3 regions of the Rhizobium sp. GW821-FHT14E12 genome follow, and region 3 is predicted to be linked to each of the others. Evidence: riboswitches for the same ligand, from Rfam matches in the RefSeq annotation. Region 3 holds a riboswitch; each other region holds the start of a gene.
The links. Region 3 has a riboswitch for thiamine pyrophosphate ahead of thiM (hydroxyethylthiazole kinase). Riboswitches for the same ligand answer to the same signal wherever they lie in the genome.
Positions count from the first base shown of each region.

Region 1 (6,557 bases), on a different contig from region 3:
GACGTACCGCGATCGAGCCAGACGGTCGCCGTTGAGACCTTTTCAAGAAAACGACGGTCGTGCGAAATCAGGACCAGGGCGCTGCGGGTCTTCTGCAACTCGCCTTCCAGCCACTCGATGGTCGGCAGGTCCAGATGGTTGGTCGGCTCGTCGAGCAGAAGAATATCCGGTTCCGGCGCCATAACGCGGGCAAGTGCTGCGCGGCGCGCTTCACCGCCCGAAAGCGTCTTCGGATCTTCCTCGCCCGTCAATCCGAGATGCGAGAGCAGATAGGTGACGCGATAGGGATCGTCGCCCGGCCCGAGCCCGGCTTCGGCATAGGCGGCCACCGTCTTGTAATCGCCGAAATCCGGTGCCTGCTCGAGATAGCGCACCGTCGACGACGGATGACGGAATACTTCACCGGACTGCGCCTCGACCATGCCGGCGGCGATCTTCAGGAGCGTCGACTTGCCCGAGCCGTTGCGGCCGACCAGGCAGATCTTGTCGCCCGGCTCCACCTGCAGCCCGGCGCCAGCCAGCAAGGGCGCACCGCCAAAGCTCAGGAAGATATCGTCGAGTTTCAAAATGGGAGGGGCCAAGATCAGACTCCGGTAAGATCATATGGGCGGGCAAGGACGATTGCCCTGCCGCTGCCGAGCGAAAAGCGCACAGCGCCTTCCGCAACATTGGAAATCGTGCGCGACGCCCCGAAGGGCAGATGGAAATCGCGCAAGGGATAGCGGACGTTATGAATGAACAGCCCCGTCAGATCGCTGAAACCAAGAACGGAAAACAGCGAACCCGCAGGCAGCGCCAGTTCCATATCGCCCGGCAGCAACGGCACCGCCTCTTCGTCGCCCGAGGTCAGCAGCACGTCGAAGCCCTTTTCGGCAAGCTGGATGCCGTAGAGCAGATGCTGGATCGCATGATCCGAACGCTCTCCGCCCATGGCGCCGACAAGGATCAGCCGCTTGGCGCCGCGATCGATCGCCTCCGCGATGGCGATCTCGCCGTCCGTCGCAGCCTTCGCCGCCGGATAGGGCTGCTTCAGTACATCGGGAAAGGCGCTGCGCAGGTCCGCTGGCGTCGAGTCGAAATCGCCGACCCAGAGCTCGGGCGTCGCATTCAGCGCCACGGCATGGCGCATGCCGCCATCCGCCGCGATGAAACGGCTGCCGGCCGTCTCGGCGCGCAACCGGTCCGTCAGGCGCAACTCGCCGCCAAGGAGGATGGTGAAGGTCGTGGATTGGCTCATGTGCCAAGCCCATAGCGCAAAGACATGTCCCTAGGAAGAGCGCTGTTGAGCGCCAAGCCGGCATTCAGTCGGCGGTTTCCTTGAGGCGCGTCTGAAAAGCATGCTCATAGCCGCCGATAAAACGGTCGAACAGATGCGAAAAGGCCTCGATATCCTCGGCCGACCAATCCGCAAGGATGCTTTCGATGAGAGCGAACTTCTGCGCCTGGATTTCGGCAAGCAGCCTTTGACCGAGCGTCGTCAGCACGACGACGATGCGCCGCGCATCGGCCTGCGATGCCTTGCGGCGCAGCACGCCGCGGGTCACCATCTCGGCGACGATGCGGCTTGCCCGCGAAGGGTCGATACGCAGGATCTCGGCGATCGCCCCGACCGTGACTTCACCGGACACTTCCGCCCGCCTGACGGCATCGATGACGTCAAGATGCGAAAGCTCCAGCCCCGGCGCAACGTTCTGGATGGCCAGCCGCCCGATCATGCGGCGGCCCGTCATCAGGCGCATACGCGTCATCACCTGGCCGATGCGCAGCAGGTTCTCGTCCTCAGGCAGCGGCGTCGTTTCAATTTCTCGTGTGGTCGTTGCTGATGTCATCCCGCCAGCATATCAAAGATGGGCCGATATTAAAATATGCAAACGGCATTCATCTGCCGTTGACAATTATATGCCAATAGCATATATATTGTCCTGCAACATGTTGCCCTCGAATAGCCTACCCGAAAGCAAGATGCTGCGGATTCAGGAACTGGAGCGACCCATGCCCGTTCGGTCGAACGCGCGGCACTCCAGGCAAGCTCGGATTTCTCGTTCCATGGACATGCAGACTACGCCCGCACCGCTCGTTGCGGATCACCGCCGCCGGCTCATCCTCTTTCTCTTCCTGATGACCGCCATGTTCATGGCAACGCTCGACAACCAGATCGTCTCGACGGCGCTGCCGACCATCGTCGGCGAATTCGGGCATCTGGAACGCTTCGGCTGGATTGGCTCCGCCTATCTGCTGTCCCTGTCCGCCGTCATGCCGGTCTACGGCAAGCTCGGCGACCTCTTCGGCCGCAAATATGTGATGATGACCGCGATCGCGATCTTTACCATCGGCTCGGCCGTCTGCGGTCTTGCTGTGTCGATGGATACGCTGATCGCCGCCCGCGTCCTGCAGGGCCTTGGCGGCGGCGGCATCCTGGTGTCGATCTTCGCCGTCAACGCCGACCTTTTCGAGCCGCGCGAGCGCGCCCGCTACCAGAGCTATTCCAGCCTGGTGCTGATGGCGTCGGGCGCCATCGGCCCGGTTCTCGGCGGCACGATGAGCGACCTCTTCGGCTGGCGCTCGATCTTCCTCGTCAACGTACCGATCGGCTTCATCGTCCTTGCCGGCCTCGCTTTCATGCTGCCCTACCGCAAGCCGGCCCGTAAGCCGAAGATCGACTATGCCGGCGCTATCCTATTAGCGCTCACGACCACCAGTATCGTGCTTGCCGCCGACGGCACCGAACTTTTCGGCTCGCTGCTGTCGCCGCAATGCCTTGGGATCATCGCCTTCGGTACGCTTTGCGCAATCGCATGGATCTTCGTCGAGCGCCGCGCACCGGAGCCGATTGTGCCGCTGACGCTGTTCCGCAACCCGACCTTCGGGCTGCTCTTGATCATCTCGATCACCAGCGGCGCAGTCGCGATCGGCATGGTCAATTATTTCGCGCTCTTTCTGCAAACGACAACCGGCCTGTCGCCGTCGGTGGCGGGGCTACTCTTCATCCTGTTGACCGGCGGCATCGTCTGCGGCTCGCTTTCGGCCGGCCGGCTGATTTCGGCGAGGGGCCGCTACAAGCCCTTTGCCATCGCCAGCGCCGCCTGCAGCACCATCGCCTTCGCAACACTGGCACAGGTTCATGCCGGCACGCCGATCGCCTTTATCGGCGCCCTGATGTTGCTGCACGGCATCGGCATCGGTCTTGCCCAACAGGTACCGGTCATCGGCATCCAGAACACCGCCGCCAGCCGCGATGTCGGAGCGGCCACCGGCGCCGTGACGCTGTCGCGCATGGGCGGCGCCTCGATCGCCATCTCCATCTACGGCGCCATCATCGCCGCCAAGCTCGGTAATGTCGGCGTCTCCATTCCCGGTGTTCCCAACATCAAGGAGCTAACGCCGAAGATGATGGCCGCCCTGCCGGACGCCACGCGCGAAGCGGTCGCCAGCGCCTATGCCAGTGCCTTCAGCCCGTTGTTCATGACGGCCGCCGCCATCTGCTTCATCGGCCTGCTGACCTCGATCACGCTGAAGAACGTCCAGCTTCCGAGCGCCGCCAAGAAGCTCGACAGCCAAGCCGCCGCTCACGCCGCGGAATAAGTCGCGCATCGCCGCAACCGACAAGAGAATCATCCCCCTTGTCATCCCTTCATCACGAGGCTAAATCTGCCAACGCTCTAACGGGGTGCCTTATGTCTTTCAAAGACATCTGGCTGAGAGGCCTTCACCGGTCAACCCGCGGAACCTGATCCGGCTAACACCGGCGGAGGGATTAGACGCGTGACGAAATCATAGCGCCCTTTTCCCGTTCAAGATGAAACCAAGAGGAGGCGCTGCCATGCCCAACCGATCGCTGATGACATTCTTTGCCGGGCTGGCTTTTGCCGCCGGCACCACGCTTCTTGCCGCGCAGGCCGCGGAGGCCGCCGACAAGACGCTGACCATATACACCTATGAAAGCTTCACCGCCGAGTGGGGTCCCGGCGCCAAGGTCAAGGCCGCCTTCGAGAAGACCTGCGGCTGCACGGTCAACTATGTCAGTGTCACCGACGGCGTGGCGCTGCTCTCCCGGCTGAAGCTGGAAGGCGCGGCCACCAAGGCCGACGTCGTTCTCGGCCTCGACACCAACCTCGTCAGCGAGGCCAAGGACACCGGCCTGTTCGACACCAGCGGCGTCGATACCTCGGCCCTCAAGGTTCCCGGCGATTTCAAAGACGATGTCTTCGTCCCCTACGACTACGGCCATTTCGCCGTGATCTACGACACCCAGACGATCAAGAACCCGCCAAAGAGCCTGAAGGAACTGGTCGAGGGCGATCCGTCGCAGAAGATCGTCATCGAGGACCCGCGCACCTCGACGCCGGGCCTCGGCCTGCTGCTCTGGGTCAAGTCGGTCTATGGCGACAAGGCGGCCGACGCCTGGACGAAGCTCAAGGGCCGCATCCTGACCGTGACGCCCGGCTGGTCGGAAGCCTATGGCCTCTTCACCAAGGGCGAAGCGCCGATGGTGCTCTCCTATACGACCTCGGCCGCCTATCACATGATCGAGGAGAAGACCGACCGCTATCAGGCCGCCTCCTTCTCCGAAGGTCATTACATCCAGATCGAAGTGGCCGGCCTGATCAAGTCGTCACCGAACAAGGATCTTGCCCGCGACTTCCTGAAGTTCATGGTCTCGCCCGGCTTCCAGGACACCATCCCGACCAACAACTGGATGATGCCGGTCTCGGCCACCTCCGAGCCGCTGCCGGATGCCTTCGGCAAGCTGGTCGTTCCCGCCAAGACCTTCCTGATGAGCCCGGACGAAGTCGAGAAGAACCGCAAGGCCTGGATCGACGAATGGCTGACGGCCACCAGCACCAACTGACGCCGACATGATACTGACGGCGCCCGAGAGACGACATGCCATTGCCGGCGGAGCATTCAGCCTCGCCGGCATCGCCGTCTTCATCGGTGTCGCCATCGTCACCCTGCTTGCCGCCGGCATCAGATCCGGCGACGGCAACCCGCTTGCCGACCCCTATATTCTCCGCGTGCTGCGCTTCACTCTGCTGCAGGCGACGCTCTCCACCCTGCTCTCCATCCTCCTTGCGATCCCGATCGCCCGCGCGCTGGCCCGACAGCCGCGCTTTCCGGGCCGGCTCTGGCTGATCCGGTTGATGGCCGTCCCCATGGGCCTGCCGGTGCTGATCGGCGCGCTCGGCCTGCTCGGCATCTGGGGACGCCAGGGCATCATCAATCAGGCACTGACGAGCCTCGGCCTGTCGCAGCCGGTCAGCATCTACGGGCTGACGGGCATTCTGCTCGCCCATGTCTTCTTCAACCTGCCGCTGGCAGCCCGCCTGATGCTGGCCGGGCTCGAGCGCGTGCCGGCGGAATATTGGCTGATGGCCAGCGGGCTTGGCATGCGCCCCGGCTCCGTCTTCCGTTTCATCGAATGGCCGGTGCTACGCGGCCTCATTCCCGGTATCGCCGGTCTGATCTTCATGCTCTGCGCCACCAGCTTCACGCTGGTGCTGACGCTGGGCGGCGGTCCGGCGGCGACCACGATCGAGGTGGCGATCTATCAGGCGCTGCGCTTCGATTTCGATCCCGGCCGCGCCGTCACCCTGTCCTTGCTGCAAATCGTCGTCACCGCCGCCATTCTCGGCGCCATGACACTGATGCCGGCACCGAACGATCACGGATTGACGAGCGGGCGCGCAACACGGCGGATCGACGGAACATTGCCCGCCGCCCGATGGATCGACGGCGCGCTGCTGCTGCTTGCCGCCCTGTTCATCGGCCTGCCGCTCGCCTCGGTGGTCGTTACCGGTCTCAAGGCCGATCTTCTGAAGCTCGTCACCCAGACGATCTTCCTACAGGCGACCGCAACGAGCCTTGCCATCGCCCTCGCCGCCGGCCTTCTGGCGGTGCTGACCTCTTTTGCCATTGTCCGTGCCCGCTCGACCATATTGGTCGAGCGCCGCAAAGCATCCGGCCTGCGCGGGCTGGCCATCGGTTTGAGCGGCACCTCCTCACTGGTCCTGCTGGTGCCGCCGATCGTTCTGGCGACCGGATGGTTCCTGGCGCTGCGGCCGCTCGGAGATCCCGCCCGCTTCGCCGCACTGCTGATCGTCGCCATCAACGCCCTGATGGCGCTGCCCTTCGTCATCCGCGTCATCGAACCGGCCTATATCGTCCATCGCCGCCGCACCGAACGCCTCGCCGCGAGTCTCGGACTTCAGGGTATGGCACGGCTACGGCTGATCGACTGGCCCGGCCTGCGTAAACCCTTCTTCACAGCGCTTTCCTTCGCCATGGCGCTATCGCTCGGCGATCTCGGCGCTGTCGCTCTTTTTGGCTCCGACAGCCTGATGACGCTGCCATGGCTGGTCTACAGCAAGCTCGGCAGCTACCGCACCAACGATGCCGACGGGCTTGCTTTCATTCTGGGGCTGGTATGTCTTCTGCTGACCATCGCCGGTACGGCCGGACAGGGCAGGCATGAAGACGAAGGCAGGCGGAATGACTGACGGGCAAGACATGGCGGAATGGAGCATTGCGATGACGGGCGTCGAGCTGCGGCTCGGCAC
Region 1 covers NZ_JBXAPH010000009.1:49,796-56,352, forward strand. The annotation lists gene AC1RO0_RS25695 (ABC-F family ATP-binding cassette domain-containing protein) at 1-581, opposite strand, end outside; gene AC1RO0_RS25700 (thiamine diphosphokinase) at 584-1,237, opposite strand; gene AC1RO0_RS25705 (MarR family winged helix-turn-helix transcriptional regulator) at 1,302-1,829, opposite strand; gene AC1RO0_RS25710 (MDR family MFS transporter) at 2,047-3,582, shown strand; TPP riboswitch at 3,654-3,771, shown strand; gene thiB (thiamine ABC transporter substrate binding subunit) at 3,821-4,849, shown strand; gene thiP (thiamine/thiamine pyrophosphate ABC transporter permease ThiP) at 4,857-6,497, shown strand; gene AC1RO0_RS25725 (thiamine ABC transporter ATP-binding protein) at 6,490-6,557, shown strand, end outside.
Region 1: linked by a shared signal. The riboswitch ahead of thiB (thiamine ABC transporter substrate binding subunit) and the one ahead of thiM (hydroxyethylthiazole kinase) in region 3 are both predicted to bind thiamine pyrophosphate.

Region 2 (6,557 bases), on a different contig from region 3:
TCCTTGACGCGCAGCTGCACCAGCTTGACGCCGAGCGGCACCAGCCGGGCGATCCAGTCGGCGCTGTCGACGATGAGATAGAAAGGGTCGAGCCTCATGCGAACACTGCCTTTCCGATCACCGGCGTCGATGGCACCGCCATGTCGCGCGGCTCCAGCATGCCGGCGCCAAAGGCCTGCCGACCTGCATCGATCGCCTTGGCAAAGGCGCGGGCCATGGCGACCGGGTCGCGGGCGCCAGCGACAGCAGTGTTCAAGAGCACCGCATCGAAGCCGAGCTCCATGACCGTTGTCGCATGCGACGGTCGGCCGATGCCGGCATCGACGATCAGCGGCACATCGGGGAAATGCGCTCGCATGGCCCGAAGGGCGGACAGATTGAGCGGCCCGGCGGCAGAGCCGATCGGCGCGCACCAGGGCATCAGGACCTTGCAGCCTGCCTCCAGCAGCCTCTCGGCCACCACCAGATCATCGGTCGTATAGGGAAAGACGTCGAACCCTTCGCTGGAAAGAATGCGTGCGGCTTCTACGAGCCCGAACACATCCGGCTGTAGCGTGTCGTGATTGCCGATGACTTCGAGCTTGATCCAGTTGGTCTGGAACACCTCGCGCGCCATCTTGGCCGTCAGCACCGCCTCGGAAACACCATGGCAGCCGGCGGTATTCGGAAGCACGCGGACGCCGAGCGCGCGGATCATTTCGAAGAACGCGCCGCCATTGCGCCCGCCGGCGGTCTCACGGCGCAGCGACACCGTTACGATCTCCGTTGCCGATTGTCTGACGGCCTCGGCGAGAATGGCGGGAGAGGGGTAGCGCGCGGTGCCCAAGAGAAGGCGTGACGCGACCTCGGTTCCATAAAGGGTCAGCATGGGTCAGCCTCCTTGCATCGGGGTCAGAATTTCGATCCTGTCATTGTCATCGAGGGCGTGGTCGGCGCGATCCTCGCGATGAACGAGTTCGCCGTTGACGGCGGTTGCAAGCCAGTCGCCCTCATAGTCCAGCGTGACCAGCAGCTCGGAAAGCGTCGTGACAGTGATGGTCTGGGGCTCGCCATTGACGATCAGTCTCATGGGGCATGCGCTCCTATGGTGGTTCGGGAGAAGACGAGATCTGCGGCCTCAGCGGCCATGACCGGTGCCAGCAGGAAACCGTGGCGATAAAGGCCGTTGAGGATGATCGCGTTTCCCTCACGCCTGACACGCGGAAAATTATCGGGGAAGGCCGGGCGGATACCGGCGCCGGTCTCAATGACGGTGGCATCCGCGAAAGCCGGGTGCAGCGCATAGGCTGCGTTCAGCAATTCCATCAACGAACGCGCCGCGATCGGCCCGTCGAACTCGGTCTCGATCATCGTCGCGCCGACCATGAAAAGGCCGCCGCCGCGCGGGACGATATAGACGGGAATGCGCGGATGCAGCAGGCGAACGGGCCGGGTGAGTTCGACCTCATCGGTCTGAAGGTAGAGCATTTCGCCTCGCACACCGCGCAGGTCTGGGGTCTGTGCGATGCGCGCGCTGCCGGTGCAATCGACAATATCGTCGAAACTCTGTTCGCTTGCAGTCTCGCTGACGAAGGTAACGCCCTGCCTGCCAAGCTTTTCCTGCAGTGCTCTCAACACTCGCCGGGGATCGAGATGGGCTTCGCGCGCAAAGAACAGGCCTTGCCGGAAGCGCCCGGCAAGCGCCGGTTCGAGCACGGAAACCTCGCCTTCCTCCACCCATTCATAACCCGTTGTGCGGCTGGAGAAGCGCTTCAACTCTCCATGATCGCGCGCCGGCGCCACCACCAGTGTCCCGCTTCTGTGTACCTCTCCAGGCAGGATCGAGTCCCACCGGTCGGCGGCATCGAACCCGCGGGTCAGCACGGCCTCTTCGGCGCTTTCACGCTCGCACCAGGGCGCCAGCATGCCGCCCGCAAGCCAGGATGCGGCATGGCCGAACCCTGGACGCGGGTCGAAGACCGTGACGTCGGCACCACGGGCATGGAGTTCATGCGCGACCGTGAGGCCGGCGACGCCGGCCCCTTTGACGAGGATACGCATCTCAGCCGGCCGAAGGCTCGGCGGCATCGACGGGCATGTAGAGATCGCCGCCCTCGCGGTATTTTGCCGCCATCGCCTCCAGGCCTTCCTTCTGTGCCTCGGCGCGGATGTCGTGCGAAATCCGCATCGAGCAGAATTTCGGGCCGCACATGGAGCAGAAATGCGCGACCTTATGTGCCTCCTTCGGCAGCGTTTCGTCGTGGAAGCTGCGGGCGGTTTCCGGGTCCAGCGAGAGGTTGAACTGATCCTCCCAGCGGAATTCGAAACGAGCGCGGGAGAGCGCGTCGTCGCGCAGCTGCGCGGCCGGATGTCCCTTGGCAAGGTCGGCGGCGTGGGCGGCGATCTTGTAGGTGATGACGCCGGTCTTGACGTCGTTGCGATCCGGAAGACCCAGATGCTCCTTCGGGGTGACGTAGCAGAGCATCGCCGTGCCGAACCAGCCAATCATCGCCGCACCGATGCCTGAGGTGATGTGGTCGTAGCCGGGCGCGATGTCGGTCGTGAGCGGCCCGAGCGTATAGAAGGGCGCTTCGCCGCAGACGGCGAGCTGCTTGTCCATGTTTTCCTTGATCTTGTGCATCGGCACATGGCCGGGGCCTTCGATCATCACCTGGCAATCCCTAGCCCAGGCGATTTTGGTCAGCTCGCCAAGTGTTTCCAGCTCGGCGAACTGGGCGGCATCATTGGCATCGGCGATCGAGCCGGGGCGCAGGCCATCGCCGAGCGAGAAGGAAACGTCATAGGCGCGGCAGATGTCGCAGATCTCCTCAAAATGCTCGTAGAGGAAGCTTTCGCGGTGATGATGGAGACACCACTTGGCCATGATCGAGCCGCCGCGCGAGACGATGCCGGTGACGCGGTTGACGGTGAGCGGGATGTAGTGAAGCCGCACCCCGGCATGGATGGTGAAATAGTCGACGCCCTGTTCGGCTTGCTCGATCAGCGTATCGCGATAGACCTCCCAGGTGAGGTTTTCGGCAATGCCCTCAACCTTTTCCAGCGCCTGGTAGAGCGGCACGGTGCCGATCGGCAGCGGCGAGTTGCGGATGATCCATTCACGGATATTGTGGATGTTGCGGCCGGTCGAAAGGTCCATGACGGTATCGGCACCCCAGCGCGCCGCCCAGACCATTTTCTCGACCTCTTCGGCCATCGACGAGGTGACGGCCGAGTTGCCGATATTGGCGTTGATCTTCACCAGGAAATTGCGGCCGATGATCATCGGTTCGGCTTCCGGGTGATTGATGTTGGCCGGGATGATTGCCCGTCCCGCCGCCACTTCCTGGCGGACGAATTCCGCCGTTACATGGTCCGGAATATGGGCGCCGAAGCTCTCGCCGTCGCGGACCATGGCTTCCGCCTGCGCCTTGCGGCCAAGGTTTTCGCGGATGGCGATGAACTCCATCTCGGACGTAATGATGCCGGCGCGCGCATAGGCGAGCTGGGTGACGGCCTTGCCGTCCTTGGCGCGCAATGGCTGGCGTAGCGAGGGAAATTCGGGCGTCAGCCTCTCGCCGCTGGCAAAGCCATTGTCTTCCGGGCGGACATGGCGGCCCTGATAGGCTTCGACATCGCCACGGGCGAGCACCCAGTCACGGCGCAGATCGGCAAGGCCCTGCTCGATACGGATATCGGCGCCCTCGATCGTGTAGGGGCCGGAGGAATCATAGACGATGACGGGCGGCTCGCCCGATGTCGGGTGGAGGCTGATTTCGCGCATCGGCACGCGGATATCGGGGTGGATGTCTCCGGGAATGTAGATCTTCCGGGATGCCGGTAACGGGCCGGTGGTGACTGTCGGGGTTACATTCTTTGCGGCGATATTCATGGTTTGAGGCTCCAAGTTGCGATTGGAGACCCAGTCCTTAGCCGGAATGATGAAAAGACTCCGGCTCGGATTCCACGCGTGAATCCATAAGCCTTTCGAGCGCTTGCACCGTCCCTACGCCAGTATGAACTGGATCAGGTTCAACGGGTCACTGCGCCACAATCGGCAAAGCCGAGTTGTCCAGCAGTATCTCAGCCCCTTGACGGGACCCCCCTGGTGAATGTCTTGAAGGCTATGCTCTCGGTTCGGGTGATGTCAACCCCGCAGGTGAGGTGATGACACCGACGCTTGGCTGCGAGACGATCCGGCCAACTGGCAAGGCTATGTTTTCGGCGCGCTCGTCGTTTCACGGGTCACGAGCTCGAAGCCGACATTCAGGCGGCTTTCCATCGGTTGCCCGGCGGCGCCGTCCGGCTCCAGGATGGATAGCAGCAACTCCCCGGTCTTTCGGCCGATCATCGCGGCATCGACGCGGATGGTCGACAGTGCCGGTACGCATTGGTGGGCAATATCGAAATCGCCGAAGCCGAGAATGGAAAGGTCGTCCGGAACGGCAATCTTGCGGCGATGACATTCCATCAGCGCGCCGACGGCGGAAATGTCGGAAACCGCAAAGATGGCCTGAACGTCGGGCGCTCGTTGGAGAAGCGTGCTCAGCGCCCCCGCCCCATGATCGTAGGACGAGGGCGCGGCATTCTGGCGAATGATGTAATCATCTGAAAGATCTGCTTCGCGAAGGGCCGAGGCAAATCCCAGCAGGCGGCTTTCGCCGCGAAAGTCGGTGGCGTCTGCCGTGACGGCCGATCCGATGGCGCCGATGCGGCGATGGCCGAGAGAGATGAGATGCCGGGCGGCCAGGCGCCCGACCTCGTAGTTGGAAAAGCCGACCGCATGGTCAACCGGGTGTTCCGATACGTCCCAGATTTCGACGATCGGAATGCCCGCCCGCAGCAGCATCTCGTTGGTCGCCTTGGTGTGGACCGCGCTGGCGATGACGATGGCGTCCGGACGTCGCGCCAGCATTGCGCGAACGATGCGCTCTTCCTCCGTCAGGCTATACATGGTGTAGCCGATCAGGAGCTGATAGTCGGCGGCGCGGAGCGCACCCGCAAGGCCCTGCGCGGTGTCGGCGAAATTCGCGTTGGTCAGCGTCGGCAGGATCGCGGTGATGAAGTTGGTCCGGCGCGAGGAAAGTGAGCTGGCGGTCCGGTCCGGCACATAACCGAGTTGCTCGATCGCCGTCATCACGCGGTTGCGCGTCGGTTCGGCGACCAGCGTCGGGTCAGTCAGCACGCGCGACACGGTCATCTTCGAAACGCCGGCGAGCCGCGAGACGTCGCTCATGGTCGCCTTGCGGGAAAAATCTGAAGGATGCGCCACGGTTTCCCCTGTTTTCGGCTCACGCAATCCGCTGGTAGACGAGATGGTAGAACCGGCCATCGCACATGCTCATCATCTCGTCGGTGATGACGCGGCCCTCCAGGCGAACGGGTGAGGCGAGCGCCTCTTCCACGGCTTCCATCGACGGATAATCGATTTCCTGGACCATGATGATCGGCGCGGCTCCGGGGTCGCTGCGCCCGGTTCGCATCACACGCACGGCCTGGGCATTCGGCATGCGCTTCCACACGGGTAGCAGCTTTTCCTCGACGATGCGAAAGAATTCCTCTTCGCGGCCGGCATGGATTGCGCCCTCGAAAATCGCGGACCGTGTGAACATGAATCTTCCTCCCTTGAAGCTCTGTCGAAATTGCAGTGTCGTATCCGACTTGCAATGATACCGGTAACATGTTCTATTGCAACCACCAACCGAAATGGTGTGAACCGGATCGGGAGTGGCGGAAGAATACGAACGTTATCGTTTTGAATTCTGTGGGAGCGGAACAATCGGTCCAAAACTATTGGTTTTGGCAGGATAGTTTTCTCATCCATTTTCCCTATGTTACCGCAAACATAGGTGCCGCGAACAAGGTAGTGGTTTCTGTCGCGAGAGCTCCGGGGAGTGGGCCGCGGCGGAGTGTGACAAAGCACCAGATGGAGGAGCATCATGAACATTTCGAAATCCCTGCGTGGGATCGTGGCAGCAGTTGGTATTGTGGCCACTGGGCTGCTGGCGACGACACAGGCGCATGCGACGACGCTGAACGACATCATCTCGCGCGGCAAGGTGCGCATCGGCGTTTTGACCGGCGCGCCGCCGATGGGCATGATCGATGAAAAGGGCAATCCGAGCGGTTATGACGTCGACGTCGCCAATCTGATTGCCGGCTATCTCTCGCTGCCGGTGGAACTGGTTCCGCTGACGCCGCCGTCGCGCATTCCGGCGCTTCAGACCGGCAAGGTGGACTTCCTCGTCGCAACGCTGGCGCCGACCGGCGAGCGGGCGAAGACGGTAATGTTCACCCAGCCCTACAGCGCCTTCAACATGGATATCATTTCCGGTCCGGACCAGAAATTCGCCAAGTTGTCCGATCTCGAAGGCAAGCGCGTGGCGGTGAACCGTGGTTCGTCGCAGGAAACGGCGCTGCGCAAGGCGGCGGTTCCCGGTCTCGAAATCGTTGTCTATGAGGACGATTCCACCAGCGCGCAGGCGCTGATCGCCGGCCAGACCGACGCGGCGGCCGTGCCGTCCACGGTTGGCGAAGCGATCATCAAGCAGCGCCCGGATGCGGGTCTGCAGGTGGGCTTC
Region 2 covers NZ_JBXAPH010000003.1:547,656-554,212, forward strand. The annotation lists gene AC1RO0_RS15810 (thiamine phosphate synthase) at 1-98, opposite strand, end outside; gene AC1RO0_RS15815 (thiazole synthase) at 95-868, opposite strand; gene thiS (sulfur carrier protein ThiS) at 872-1,069, opposite strand; gene thiO (glycine oxidase ThiO) at 1,066-2,040, opposite strand; gene thiC (phosphomethylpyrimidine synthase ThiC) at 2,042-3,868, opposite strand; TPP riboswitch at 3,962-4,093, opposite strand; gene AC1RO0_RS15835 (LacI family DNA-binding transcriptional regulator) at 4,190-5,212, opposite strand; gene AC1RO0_RS15840 (EthD domain-containing protein) at 5,268-5,588, opposite strand; gene AC1RO0_RS15845 (transporter substrate-binding domain-containing protein) at 5,916-6,557, shown strand, end outside.
Region 2: linked by a shared signal. The riboswitch ahead of thiC (phosphomethylpyrimidine synthase ThiC) and the one ahead of thiM (hydroxyethylthiazole kinase) in region 3 are both predicted to bind thiamine pyrophosphate.

Region 3 (6,557 bases):
CGCGCGGCCGATCCCCCAGACGGTTTCGATCTATGGCGCGCGTATCAAGCTGTTCGAAGGCGGCGTCGCTCTCCAGCCGAGCCTGCACCGCTTCAGCAAAGGTGGACAGGACAGCAACAACCTTTTCCTCGGGCACTTTGAGGAAACGTTCCAGTTCGAACAACGCCGCCGTCCATCGCAGCAGGAGGCCGAAATTGGCGCGATGCGGCAACCCGTCCCTGGCCACCCAGCCTTCCGGCCAGTCCGCTTGCGCGCAATAATCGGCAAGCGCCGCCGGCAAAGCTCGCTGCTTCAGGCGAGCCGACAGTCGCGGCGGGCACAACAGCGCCCCGCTGAAAATCGGCCCGGCCAGGAACTTCGATCCCGTCAGCGCCACAAGGAAGTCATGGGCAAGGTAAGCGCTGATCGTGGTGGCGGAGACGCGGAACTGGCAGGCATCGATCATAATGTCGAGCATGGCGCCGAAACGCGCTTTCAAGCGGAACACCGTATCGAGGCCCGGCGCCAGCAGGCTGGTCTTGGAGACATCCGTGACGACCAGAAGGCATCTGAGACCGGCCGCGCGGGCAAGCTCGATCAGACCCCTTAACTCGCTCTCGACCTCGTCGTCGCTGCGCAAGGTACCATCCGCGTTGCGCACCGCGACGGAAGTGTTTCGCGTCATCTGTCCGGGGCTAAGCTCCTCGCCCTTGGCAACCGAGCGATCGTTGCTGACGCGGCTCATAAAGTGTCGGCCGGCGGCGGCGGCCATAACCCCGCTCCCGGTCTCGTTACCCATCAGCGTTATCGTCATCAATGTCCGGTCGTCCTCGCGCGCCAGCAGCGCGGCGACGAAAAGATGGAGGTCTGTACCGGACGTGGCCATCACGGCGTCCACTTGCTCCGGGCCGCCATCAAGGCCAAGCAGATGCAGCAGCTCCGTGCGGACCTTGGCAATCTCTCGCGCATAGATGTCTGCGGCGGGATGCATCTCCATCTCCCGGAGAAGCTCTGCATGATAGGCACCGACTGCCGCGAAAGCGGGTGCGGAAATAGTCGATGCCGTCGAGGAACCGAAGGCAAGGTCCAGCGGCCGGGGCGATGGACCATGGCCGTACATGTTGAGGCCAGTCACCGGTTCGCAATCCAGCCTTTCGTCTCCACCGGAAATGAGGCAAGCGAGAAGCGCATCACGATCGTTGTCCAACTGGCTGCTCGAGGCAAGGCCGGAAACACGGTCGTCAAAGCTCTTTTGCATGCGCGGCATTCCTCTTGCGGTCCTTTGTCGACGCACCTCAGATGCGCGCATCGATGTCTATGAGACATTTGGCCAAACAAGATGGAGCGAGGCTGACGTGTCGATCAGACAGGCCTTAAGGAATCGCAGATATGAAAAGCCCGCCGCCATGGTGGCGACGGGCTGAAAGGCGAAGTAGCTGGTTGCTTAGCTCGCGGTCGCTAGTTTGTCCTGGGTTTTGGTGTCGAAATCGCTGGCGTCATGGCGTTCCCGCAGCTGTTCGGAAGGGTCGCCGGACATGCGGTTGACCATGCGCCCGCGCTTCACGGCAGGCCGTGCGAAGATTGCCTCGGCCCAGCGCTGAACGTTCTTGTAATCCTGCACTTGAAGGAACTCGGCCGCGCCATACTGCCAGCCCTTCACCAGACCACCATACCAGGGCCAGACAGCGATGTCGGCGATCGTATAGTCCTTACCTCCAAGATATTCGCTATCGGCCAGACGGCGGTCGAGCACGTCGAGTTCGCGCTTCACCTCCATGGCGAAGCGGTCGATCGCATATTCGATTTTCGTGGGGGCATAGGCATAGAAATGGCCGAAGCCACCACCGAGATAGGGAGCGCTCCCCATCTGCCAGAACAGCCAGGACAGGCATTCGGCGCGCGCCGGCTGCTCAGTCGGCAGGAAAGCGCCGAATTTTTCGGCGAGATAGGTCAGGATCGAGCCGGATTCGAAGACCCGGATTGGCGTCGGGCTGCTGCGATCCAGCAGCGCCGGGATCTTGGAGTTTGGATTGACGTCGACGAAACCGCTTCCGAACTGGTCGCCTTCGCCGATCTTGATCAACCAGGCATCATACTCGGCGCCGCTATGGCCGAGAGCCAGCAGCTCCTCGAGCATGATCGTGACCTTCACCCCGTTCGGCGTTCCAAGCGAATAGAGCTGGAGGGGATGGCGGCCGATCGGCAATTCCTTCTCGTGGGTCGGCCCGGCGATCGGACGGTTGATATTGGCAAACTGGCCGCCATTCGCCTTGTTCCAGACCCAGATCTTCGGCGGCGTGTATTCGGCAGAATCGGTCATGCTCAAACTCCTGATTTTCGGCAGATACAATTGCGATGTAACGACCGATCTAGCGCGTTCTCTACTACGCACATAGGGGGCACGATCAATTTTTACGAGAGGGCGGGATCACATTGGCGTCAGGAATTTGGTGCCAGGTTATGGATGACTTCCCAGCCGAGCGGCTGGAGAAATTCAGCCTCGGCCCAGAAACGAAAAAGCCTGCCGCGGGAGGAGGTGCGGCAGGCTTTTCGAAAAGAACCGAACAGCAGCTGGGAGGAGGAGTGCTGCTGTTCCCGCAGGCGACCTTGGGAGGAGGATAAGGCGCCCACATCATCGAAGCTCTGCGGGAGGAGGTGCATCGCTTCGATAAATATGACTATACACTAGATCTGCTTACTTCATAGGCATTTATTTGCAGGGCAGCTATGCGTTATGCGAAAAGCAGGAGGCTTCCAGGCCGCAGATCCCTCACCCGAAGGGCCGAGCTTCACCTAGCGTGCACTCAAAACAAAAGCGCCCGCTCGGGAAGAAGCAGGCGCCAGCAGAATTTTGACTGTAGATCAGCGTTTTACGCTGTTAGCGAACAACGGCCGCACGAGCGACGTTGCGGATTTCGCTACGGCCGATGCCGAGGTCATGCAGTTCGCGCGTGGACATACGGCCCAGTTCGGCGACCGTCTGACGATACTTGAGCCAGTTGTTAAAAGAGCGTGCTACGTTCATGATGATCCCCTTTCCTAGGGTATTCGAAGCTGAGCTGCCGTGCTTGGCGCTCCATCCGCTTCGATGAGAGTGATATAGTGCGAAACCCTCGTTGATTGTATAGACAAGACTTCAGTGCACCCATGCAAACGGCGCATGGGTCACGCAGCATACGACAGGTAGCCCGTCCGCTCTGCCTCCCCTCGCCCGTACAGCGATCTGCGATTTGCTGGTGACAGGGCAATCTTTCTCTGCGAAAACGATAGCGATTGAGAGACAGGGGCGTCCGTCGATGACGGGCTGAGAAGTACCCTTTGAACCTGAACCAGATCATGCTGGCGGAGGGAGTCGCTCGGGGTCCCGGCATGTTGCGTCGTCTCCCTTCGCGTCTCGCCCCGCCCGAAAGGGCGACATGCAAGACCAGACCACTCCAGGCAGTCTATTGACGACCATGCGGGCAAACCCGCCGCTGGTGCAATGCATCACCAACTTCGTCGCGATGAACATCGCCGCGAATGTGATGCTCGCCGCCGGCGCCTCTCCCGCGATGGTGCATGCAGAAGAGGAGGCCGGAGAGTTCGCTGCGATCTCCGGCGCGTTGACGATCAATATCGGTACGCTTTCCAGCGGCTGGCTGGCCGGCATGACATCGGCGGCGCAGGCGGCAAACAAGGCCGGCAAGCCCTGGGTTCTCGATCCCGTCGCACACTATGCCACCGCCTTCAGGCGCAGGGCGGTCGCGCAGTTGCTGGAACTGCATCCGACGATCATCCGGGGCAATGCCTCGGAAATCATTGCGCTTGCCGGCGGCGTCAGCCGAGGCCAGGGCGTGGACAGCCGCGATCCGGTCGAACTGGCCGAGGAAGGCGCGGTCCTGCTTGCCCAAAAACATCGGTCGATCGTTGCCGTCACCGGCGCCACGGATTTCGTCACCGACGGAAACAGGGCCAGCCGCATCGAGGGCGGTTCGCCGCTCATGCCGCAGGTGACCGCGCTCGGTTGCTCGCTCACCTGCCTCGTCGGCGCCTTCGCGGCGACAAGACCGGACCACCCGCTTGCCGCAACCGTCGCAGCACTCGCCACCTTCGCCGTGGCAGGTGAACGAGCAGGCCGCGAAGCCGACGGACCCGGTTCGTTTTCATGGCGCTTCCTCGATGCGCTGGCCGCGCTTGATGAAAAGGCGATCGACAGCGAAGCAAGAGTCATCTCACTATGAAGCAGTTCGATCTCTCCCTCTATCTCGTCCTCGATCCGGTGCTCTGCGCCGGTATCGGCATGGTGGAAACCGCACGCGCCGCCGTTGCCGGCGGTGCCACCATCGTGCAACTGCGCGACAAGCATGCCTCGACCGCAAGCATGATCGAAACCGGCCTTGCGCTGAAGCAGGCACTGGCAGGCACGAGCGCGCGCCTGATCGTCAATGACGATGTCGAGGCGGCAATCGCAATCGAGGCCGACGGCCTGCATATCGGCCAGGACGACATGGACGCCCGCACCGCTCGCCGTCTGATCGGCCCGGATGTGATCCTCGGCCTCTCGGTAGAAACCGAGACACTTGCCGCCGCCATTGACCCCGCCCTCGTAGATTACGCCGGGATCGGTCCGGTTTTCGCGACGCCGACAAAGCCTGACCACAAGCAGCCGATCGGCTTTGCGGGCCTTGCCCGTATGATCGATCTCTGCCCCGTCCCGTCAGTCGCAATTGGCGGCTTGAAGGCCGGGCATGCGGCCGAAGCACTGTTAGCCGGTGCCGACGGCATCGCCGTTGTTTCCGCCATATGCGGCACACTGGATCCACAGGCCGCAGCCACTAAGATCGCCAAAGCCATCAGAGAGGCACGCCAATGATCCGGAACGTTCTTTCCATCGCCGGTTCCGACCCCTCCGGCGGCGCCGGCATCCAGGCGGATCTGAAGGCCTTTTCGGCGCGTGGTGTCTACGGGATGGCGGCGCTGACCGCCCTGACCGCTCAGAACACACAAGGCGTTTCAGGCGTTCATCCCGTCCCGCCGCAATTCGTCGCCGATCAGATCGCGGCGATCTTTGCCGATGTCCGCGTCGACGCCGTCAAGATCGGCATGATCGCGAATGCAGCCATCGCCGAGGCCGTCGTCGACGCACTCGCGCCGCATCGAGACGTTCCGATCATCCTCGACCCGGTGATGATCGCCAAGGGCGGTGCGGCACTGCTTGCCGCCGACGCCGTTGATGTTCTGACCCGGCGGCTGTTGCCACTCGCCACGCTGCTGACGCCCAACCTGCCCGAAGCGGCAGCCCTTCTGCACGAACCGGTTGCTGAAGATCGCGAGGCGATGGCGCGACAGGCGCAAGCTCTGGCAAAGCTCGGCCCTCTGGCCGTTCTGATCAAAGGCGGCCATCTCGATGGCGATGAAAGCCCTGATGTGCTTGCAAGTCCGGAGGGCCTGATCTGGTTTGAAGCCAGCCGCGTTCCGACCAAAAACACGCACGGAACCGGCTGCACCCTGTCCAGCGCCCTGGCCGCCGAACTCGCCAAGGGCGCAGCGCTCACGGAAGCCGTCGCCACCGCCAAGCATTATCTTGCCGGCGCAGTTGCCGCGGCCGGAACGCTCTCGGTTGGCAGCGGCCACGGGCCGGTTCAGCATTTTCATGAACTATGGCTAGACATAGAAGGACGCACAAAATGAGCCTGCCTCTTAACCAGCAAATCGTCATCGTCTCCGGCGCCGGCCGCGGCTTCGGCGCGGCGATCGCGGGCGCCTTTGCCCGCGAAGGCGCGAAGGTCGCCATCAATTATCGCGCCAGCCGCGAGCCTGCCGAGGCACTAGCAGCCCGGCTCGGCGACCACGCCCAAGCGTTCCAGGCGGATATCCGCAGCCTGGACGAAACGAAAAGACTGGTGGAGAAAGTCACGGCGCATTTCGGCGCGCCGACCACCATCGTCCACAATGCGCTTGCTGATTTCAGCTTCAACGGCGACGCCCGTTCGAAGCTCGACGAGTTGAACTGGACGGCCATTGCCGCGCAACTCGACACCGCATTGCAAGGCGCTCTCAATCTTATTCAGGCCGCGCGCCCCTCCATGGCAAAAGCCGGCTTCGGTCGCGTCGTCACCATCGGCACGAACCTCTTCCAGAACCCGGTCGTGCCCTATCACGACTACACCGCCGCCAAAGCCGCCCTGCTCTCGCTGACGCGAACGGCTGCAGCCGAACTCGGGCCGCAGGGCATCACGGTCAACATGGTGTCCGGCGGATTGCTCCGTACCACCGATGCCAGCAGCGCCACGCCAGAGGCCGTGTTCGATCTCATTGCCGCAAACACGCCGCTTCGCCGCGTGACGACACCGGAAGAAGCGGCGGATGCAGTGCTCTTCTTCGCAAGCCCCTGGGCGCGGGCGGTGACCGGTCAGAACCTTATCGTGGATGGCGGGTTGGTCTTCGGGTAGCGTCGCTAAAGCTTCGCTATTACCGTCATCTGCAAGTCATTGCCGCTTTTGCGAAAACGGCAATGACACCACATCAGGCCTTCTTCAGAAACTCGGTTCTGAGAACCAGATCCTTGACTTTCTCAGCCCGGCATTCGATCTCGTCCT
Region 3 covers NZ_JBXAPH010000002.1:586,903-593,459, forward strand. The annotation lists gene AC1RO0_RS10875 (hypothetical protein) at 1-1,237, opposite strand, end outside; gene yghU (glutathione-dependent disulfide-bond oxidoreductase) at 1,424-2,299, opposite strand; gene AC1RO0_RS10885 (DUF1127 domain-containing protein) at 2,858-3,004, opposite strand; TPP riboswitch at 3,252-3,347, shown strand; gene thiM (hydroxyethylthiazole kinase) at 3,396-4,199, shown strand; gene thiE (thiamine phosphate synthase) at 4,196-4,831, shown strand; gene thiD (bifunctional hydroxymethylpyrimidine kinase/phosphomethylpyrimidine kinase) at 4,828-5,649, shown strand; gene AC1RO0_RS10905 (3-oxoacyl-ACP reductase) at 5,646-6,410, shown strand; gene AC1RO0_RS10910 (alkylphosphonate utilization protein) at 6,484-6,557, opposite strand, start outside.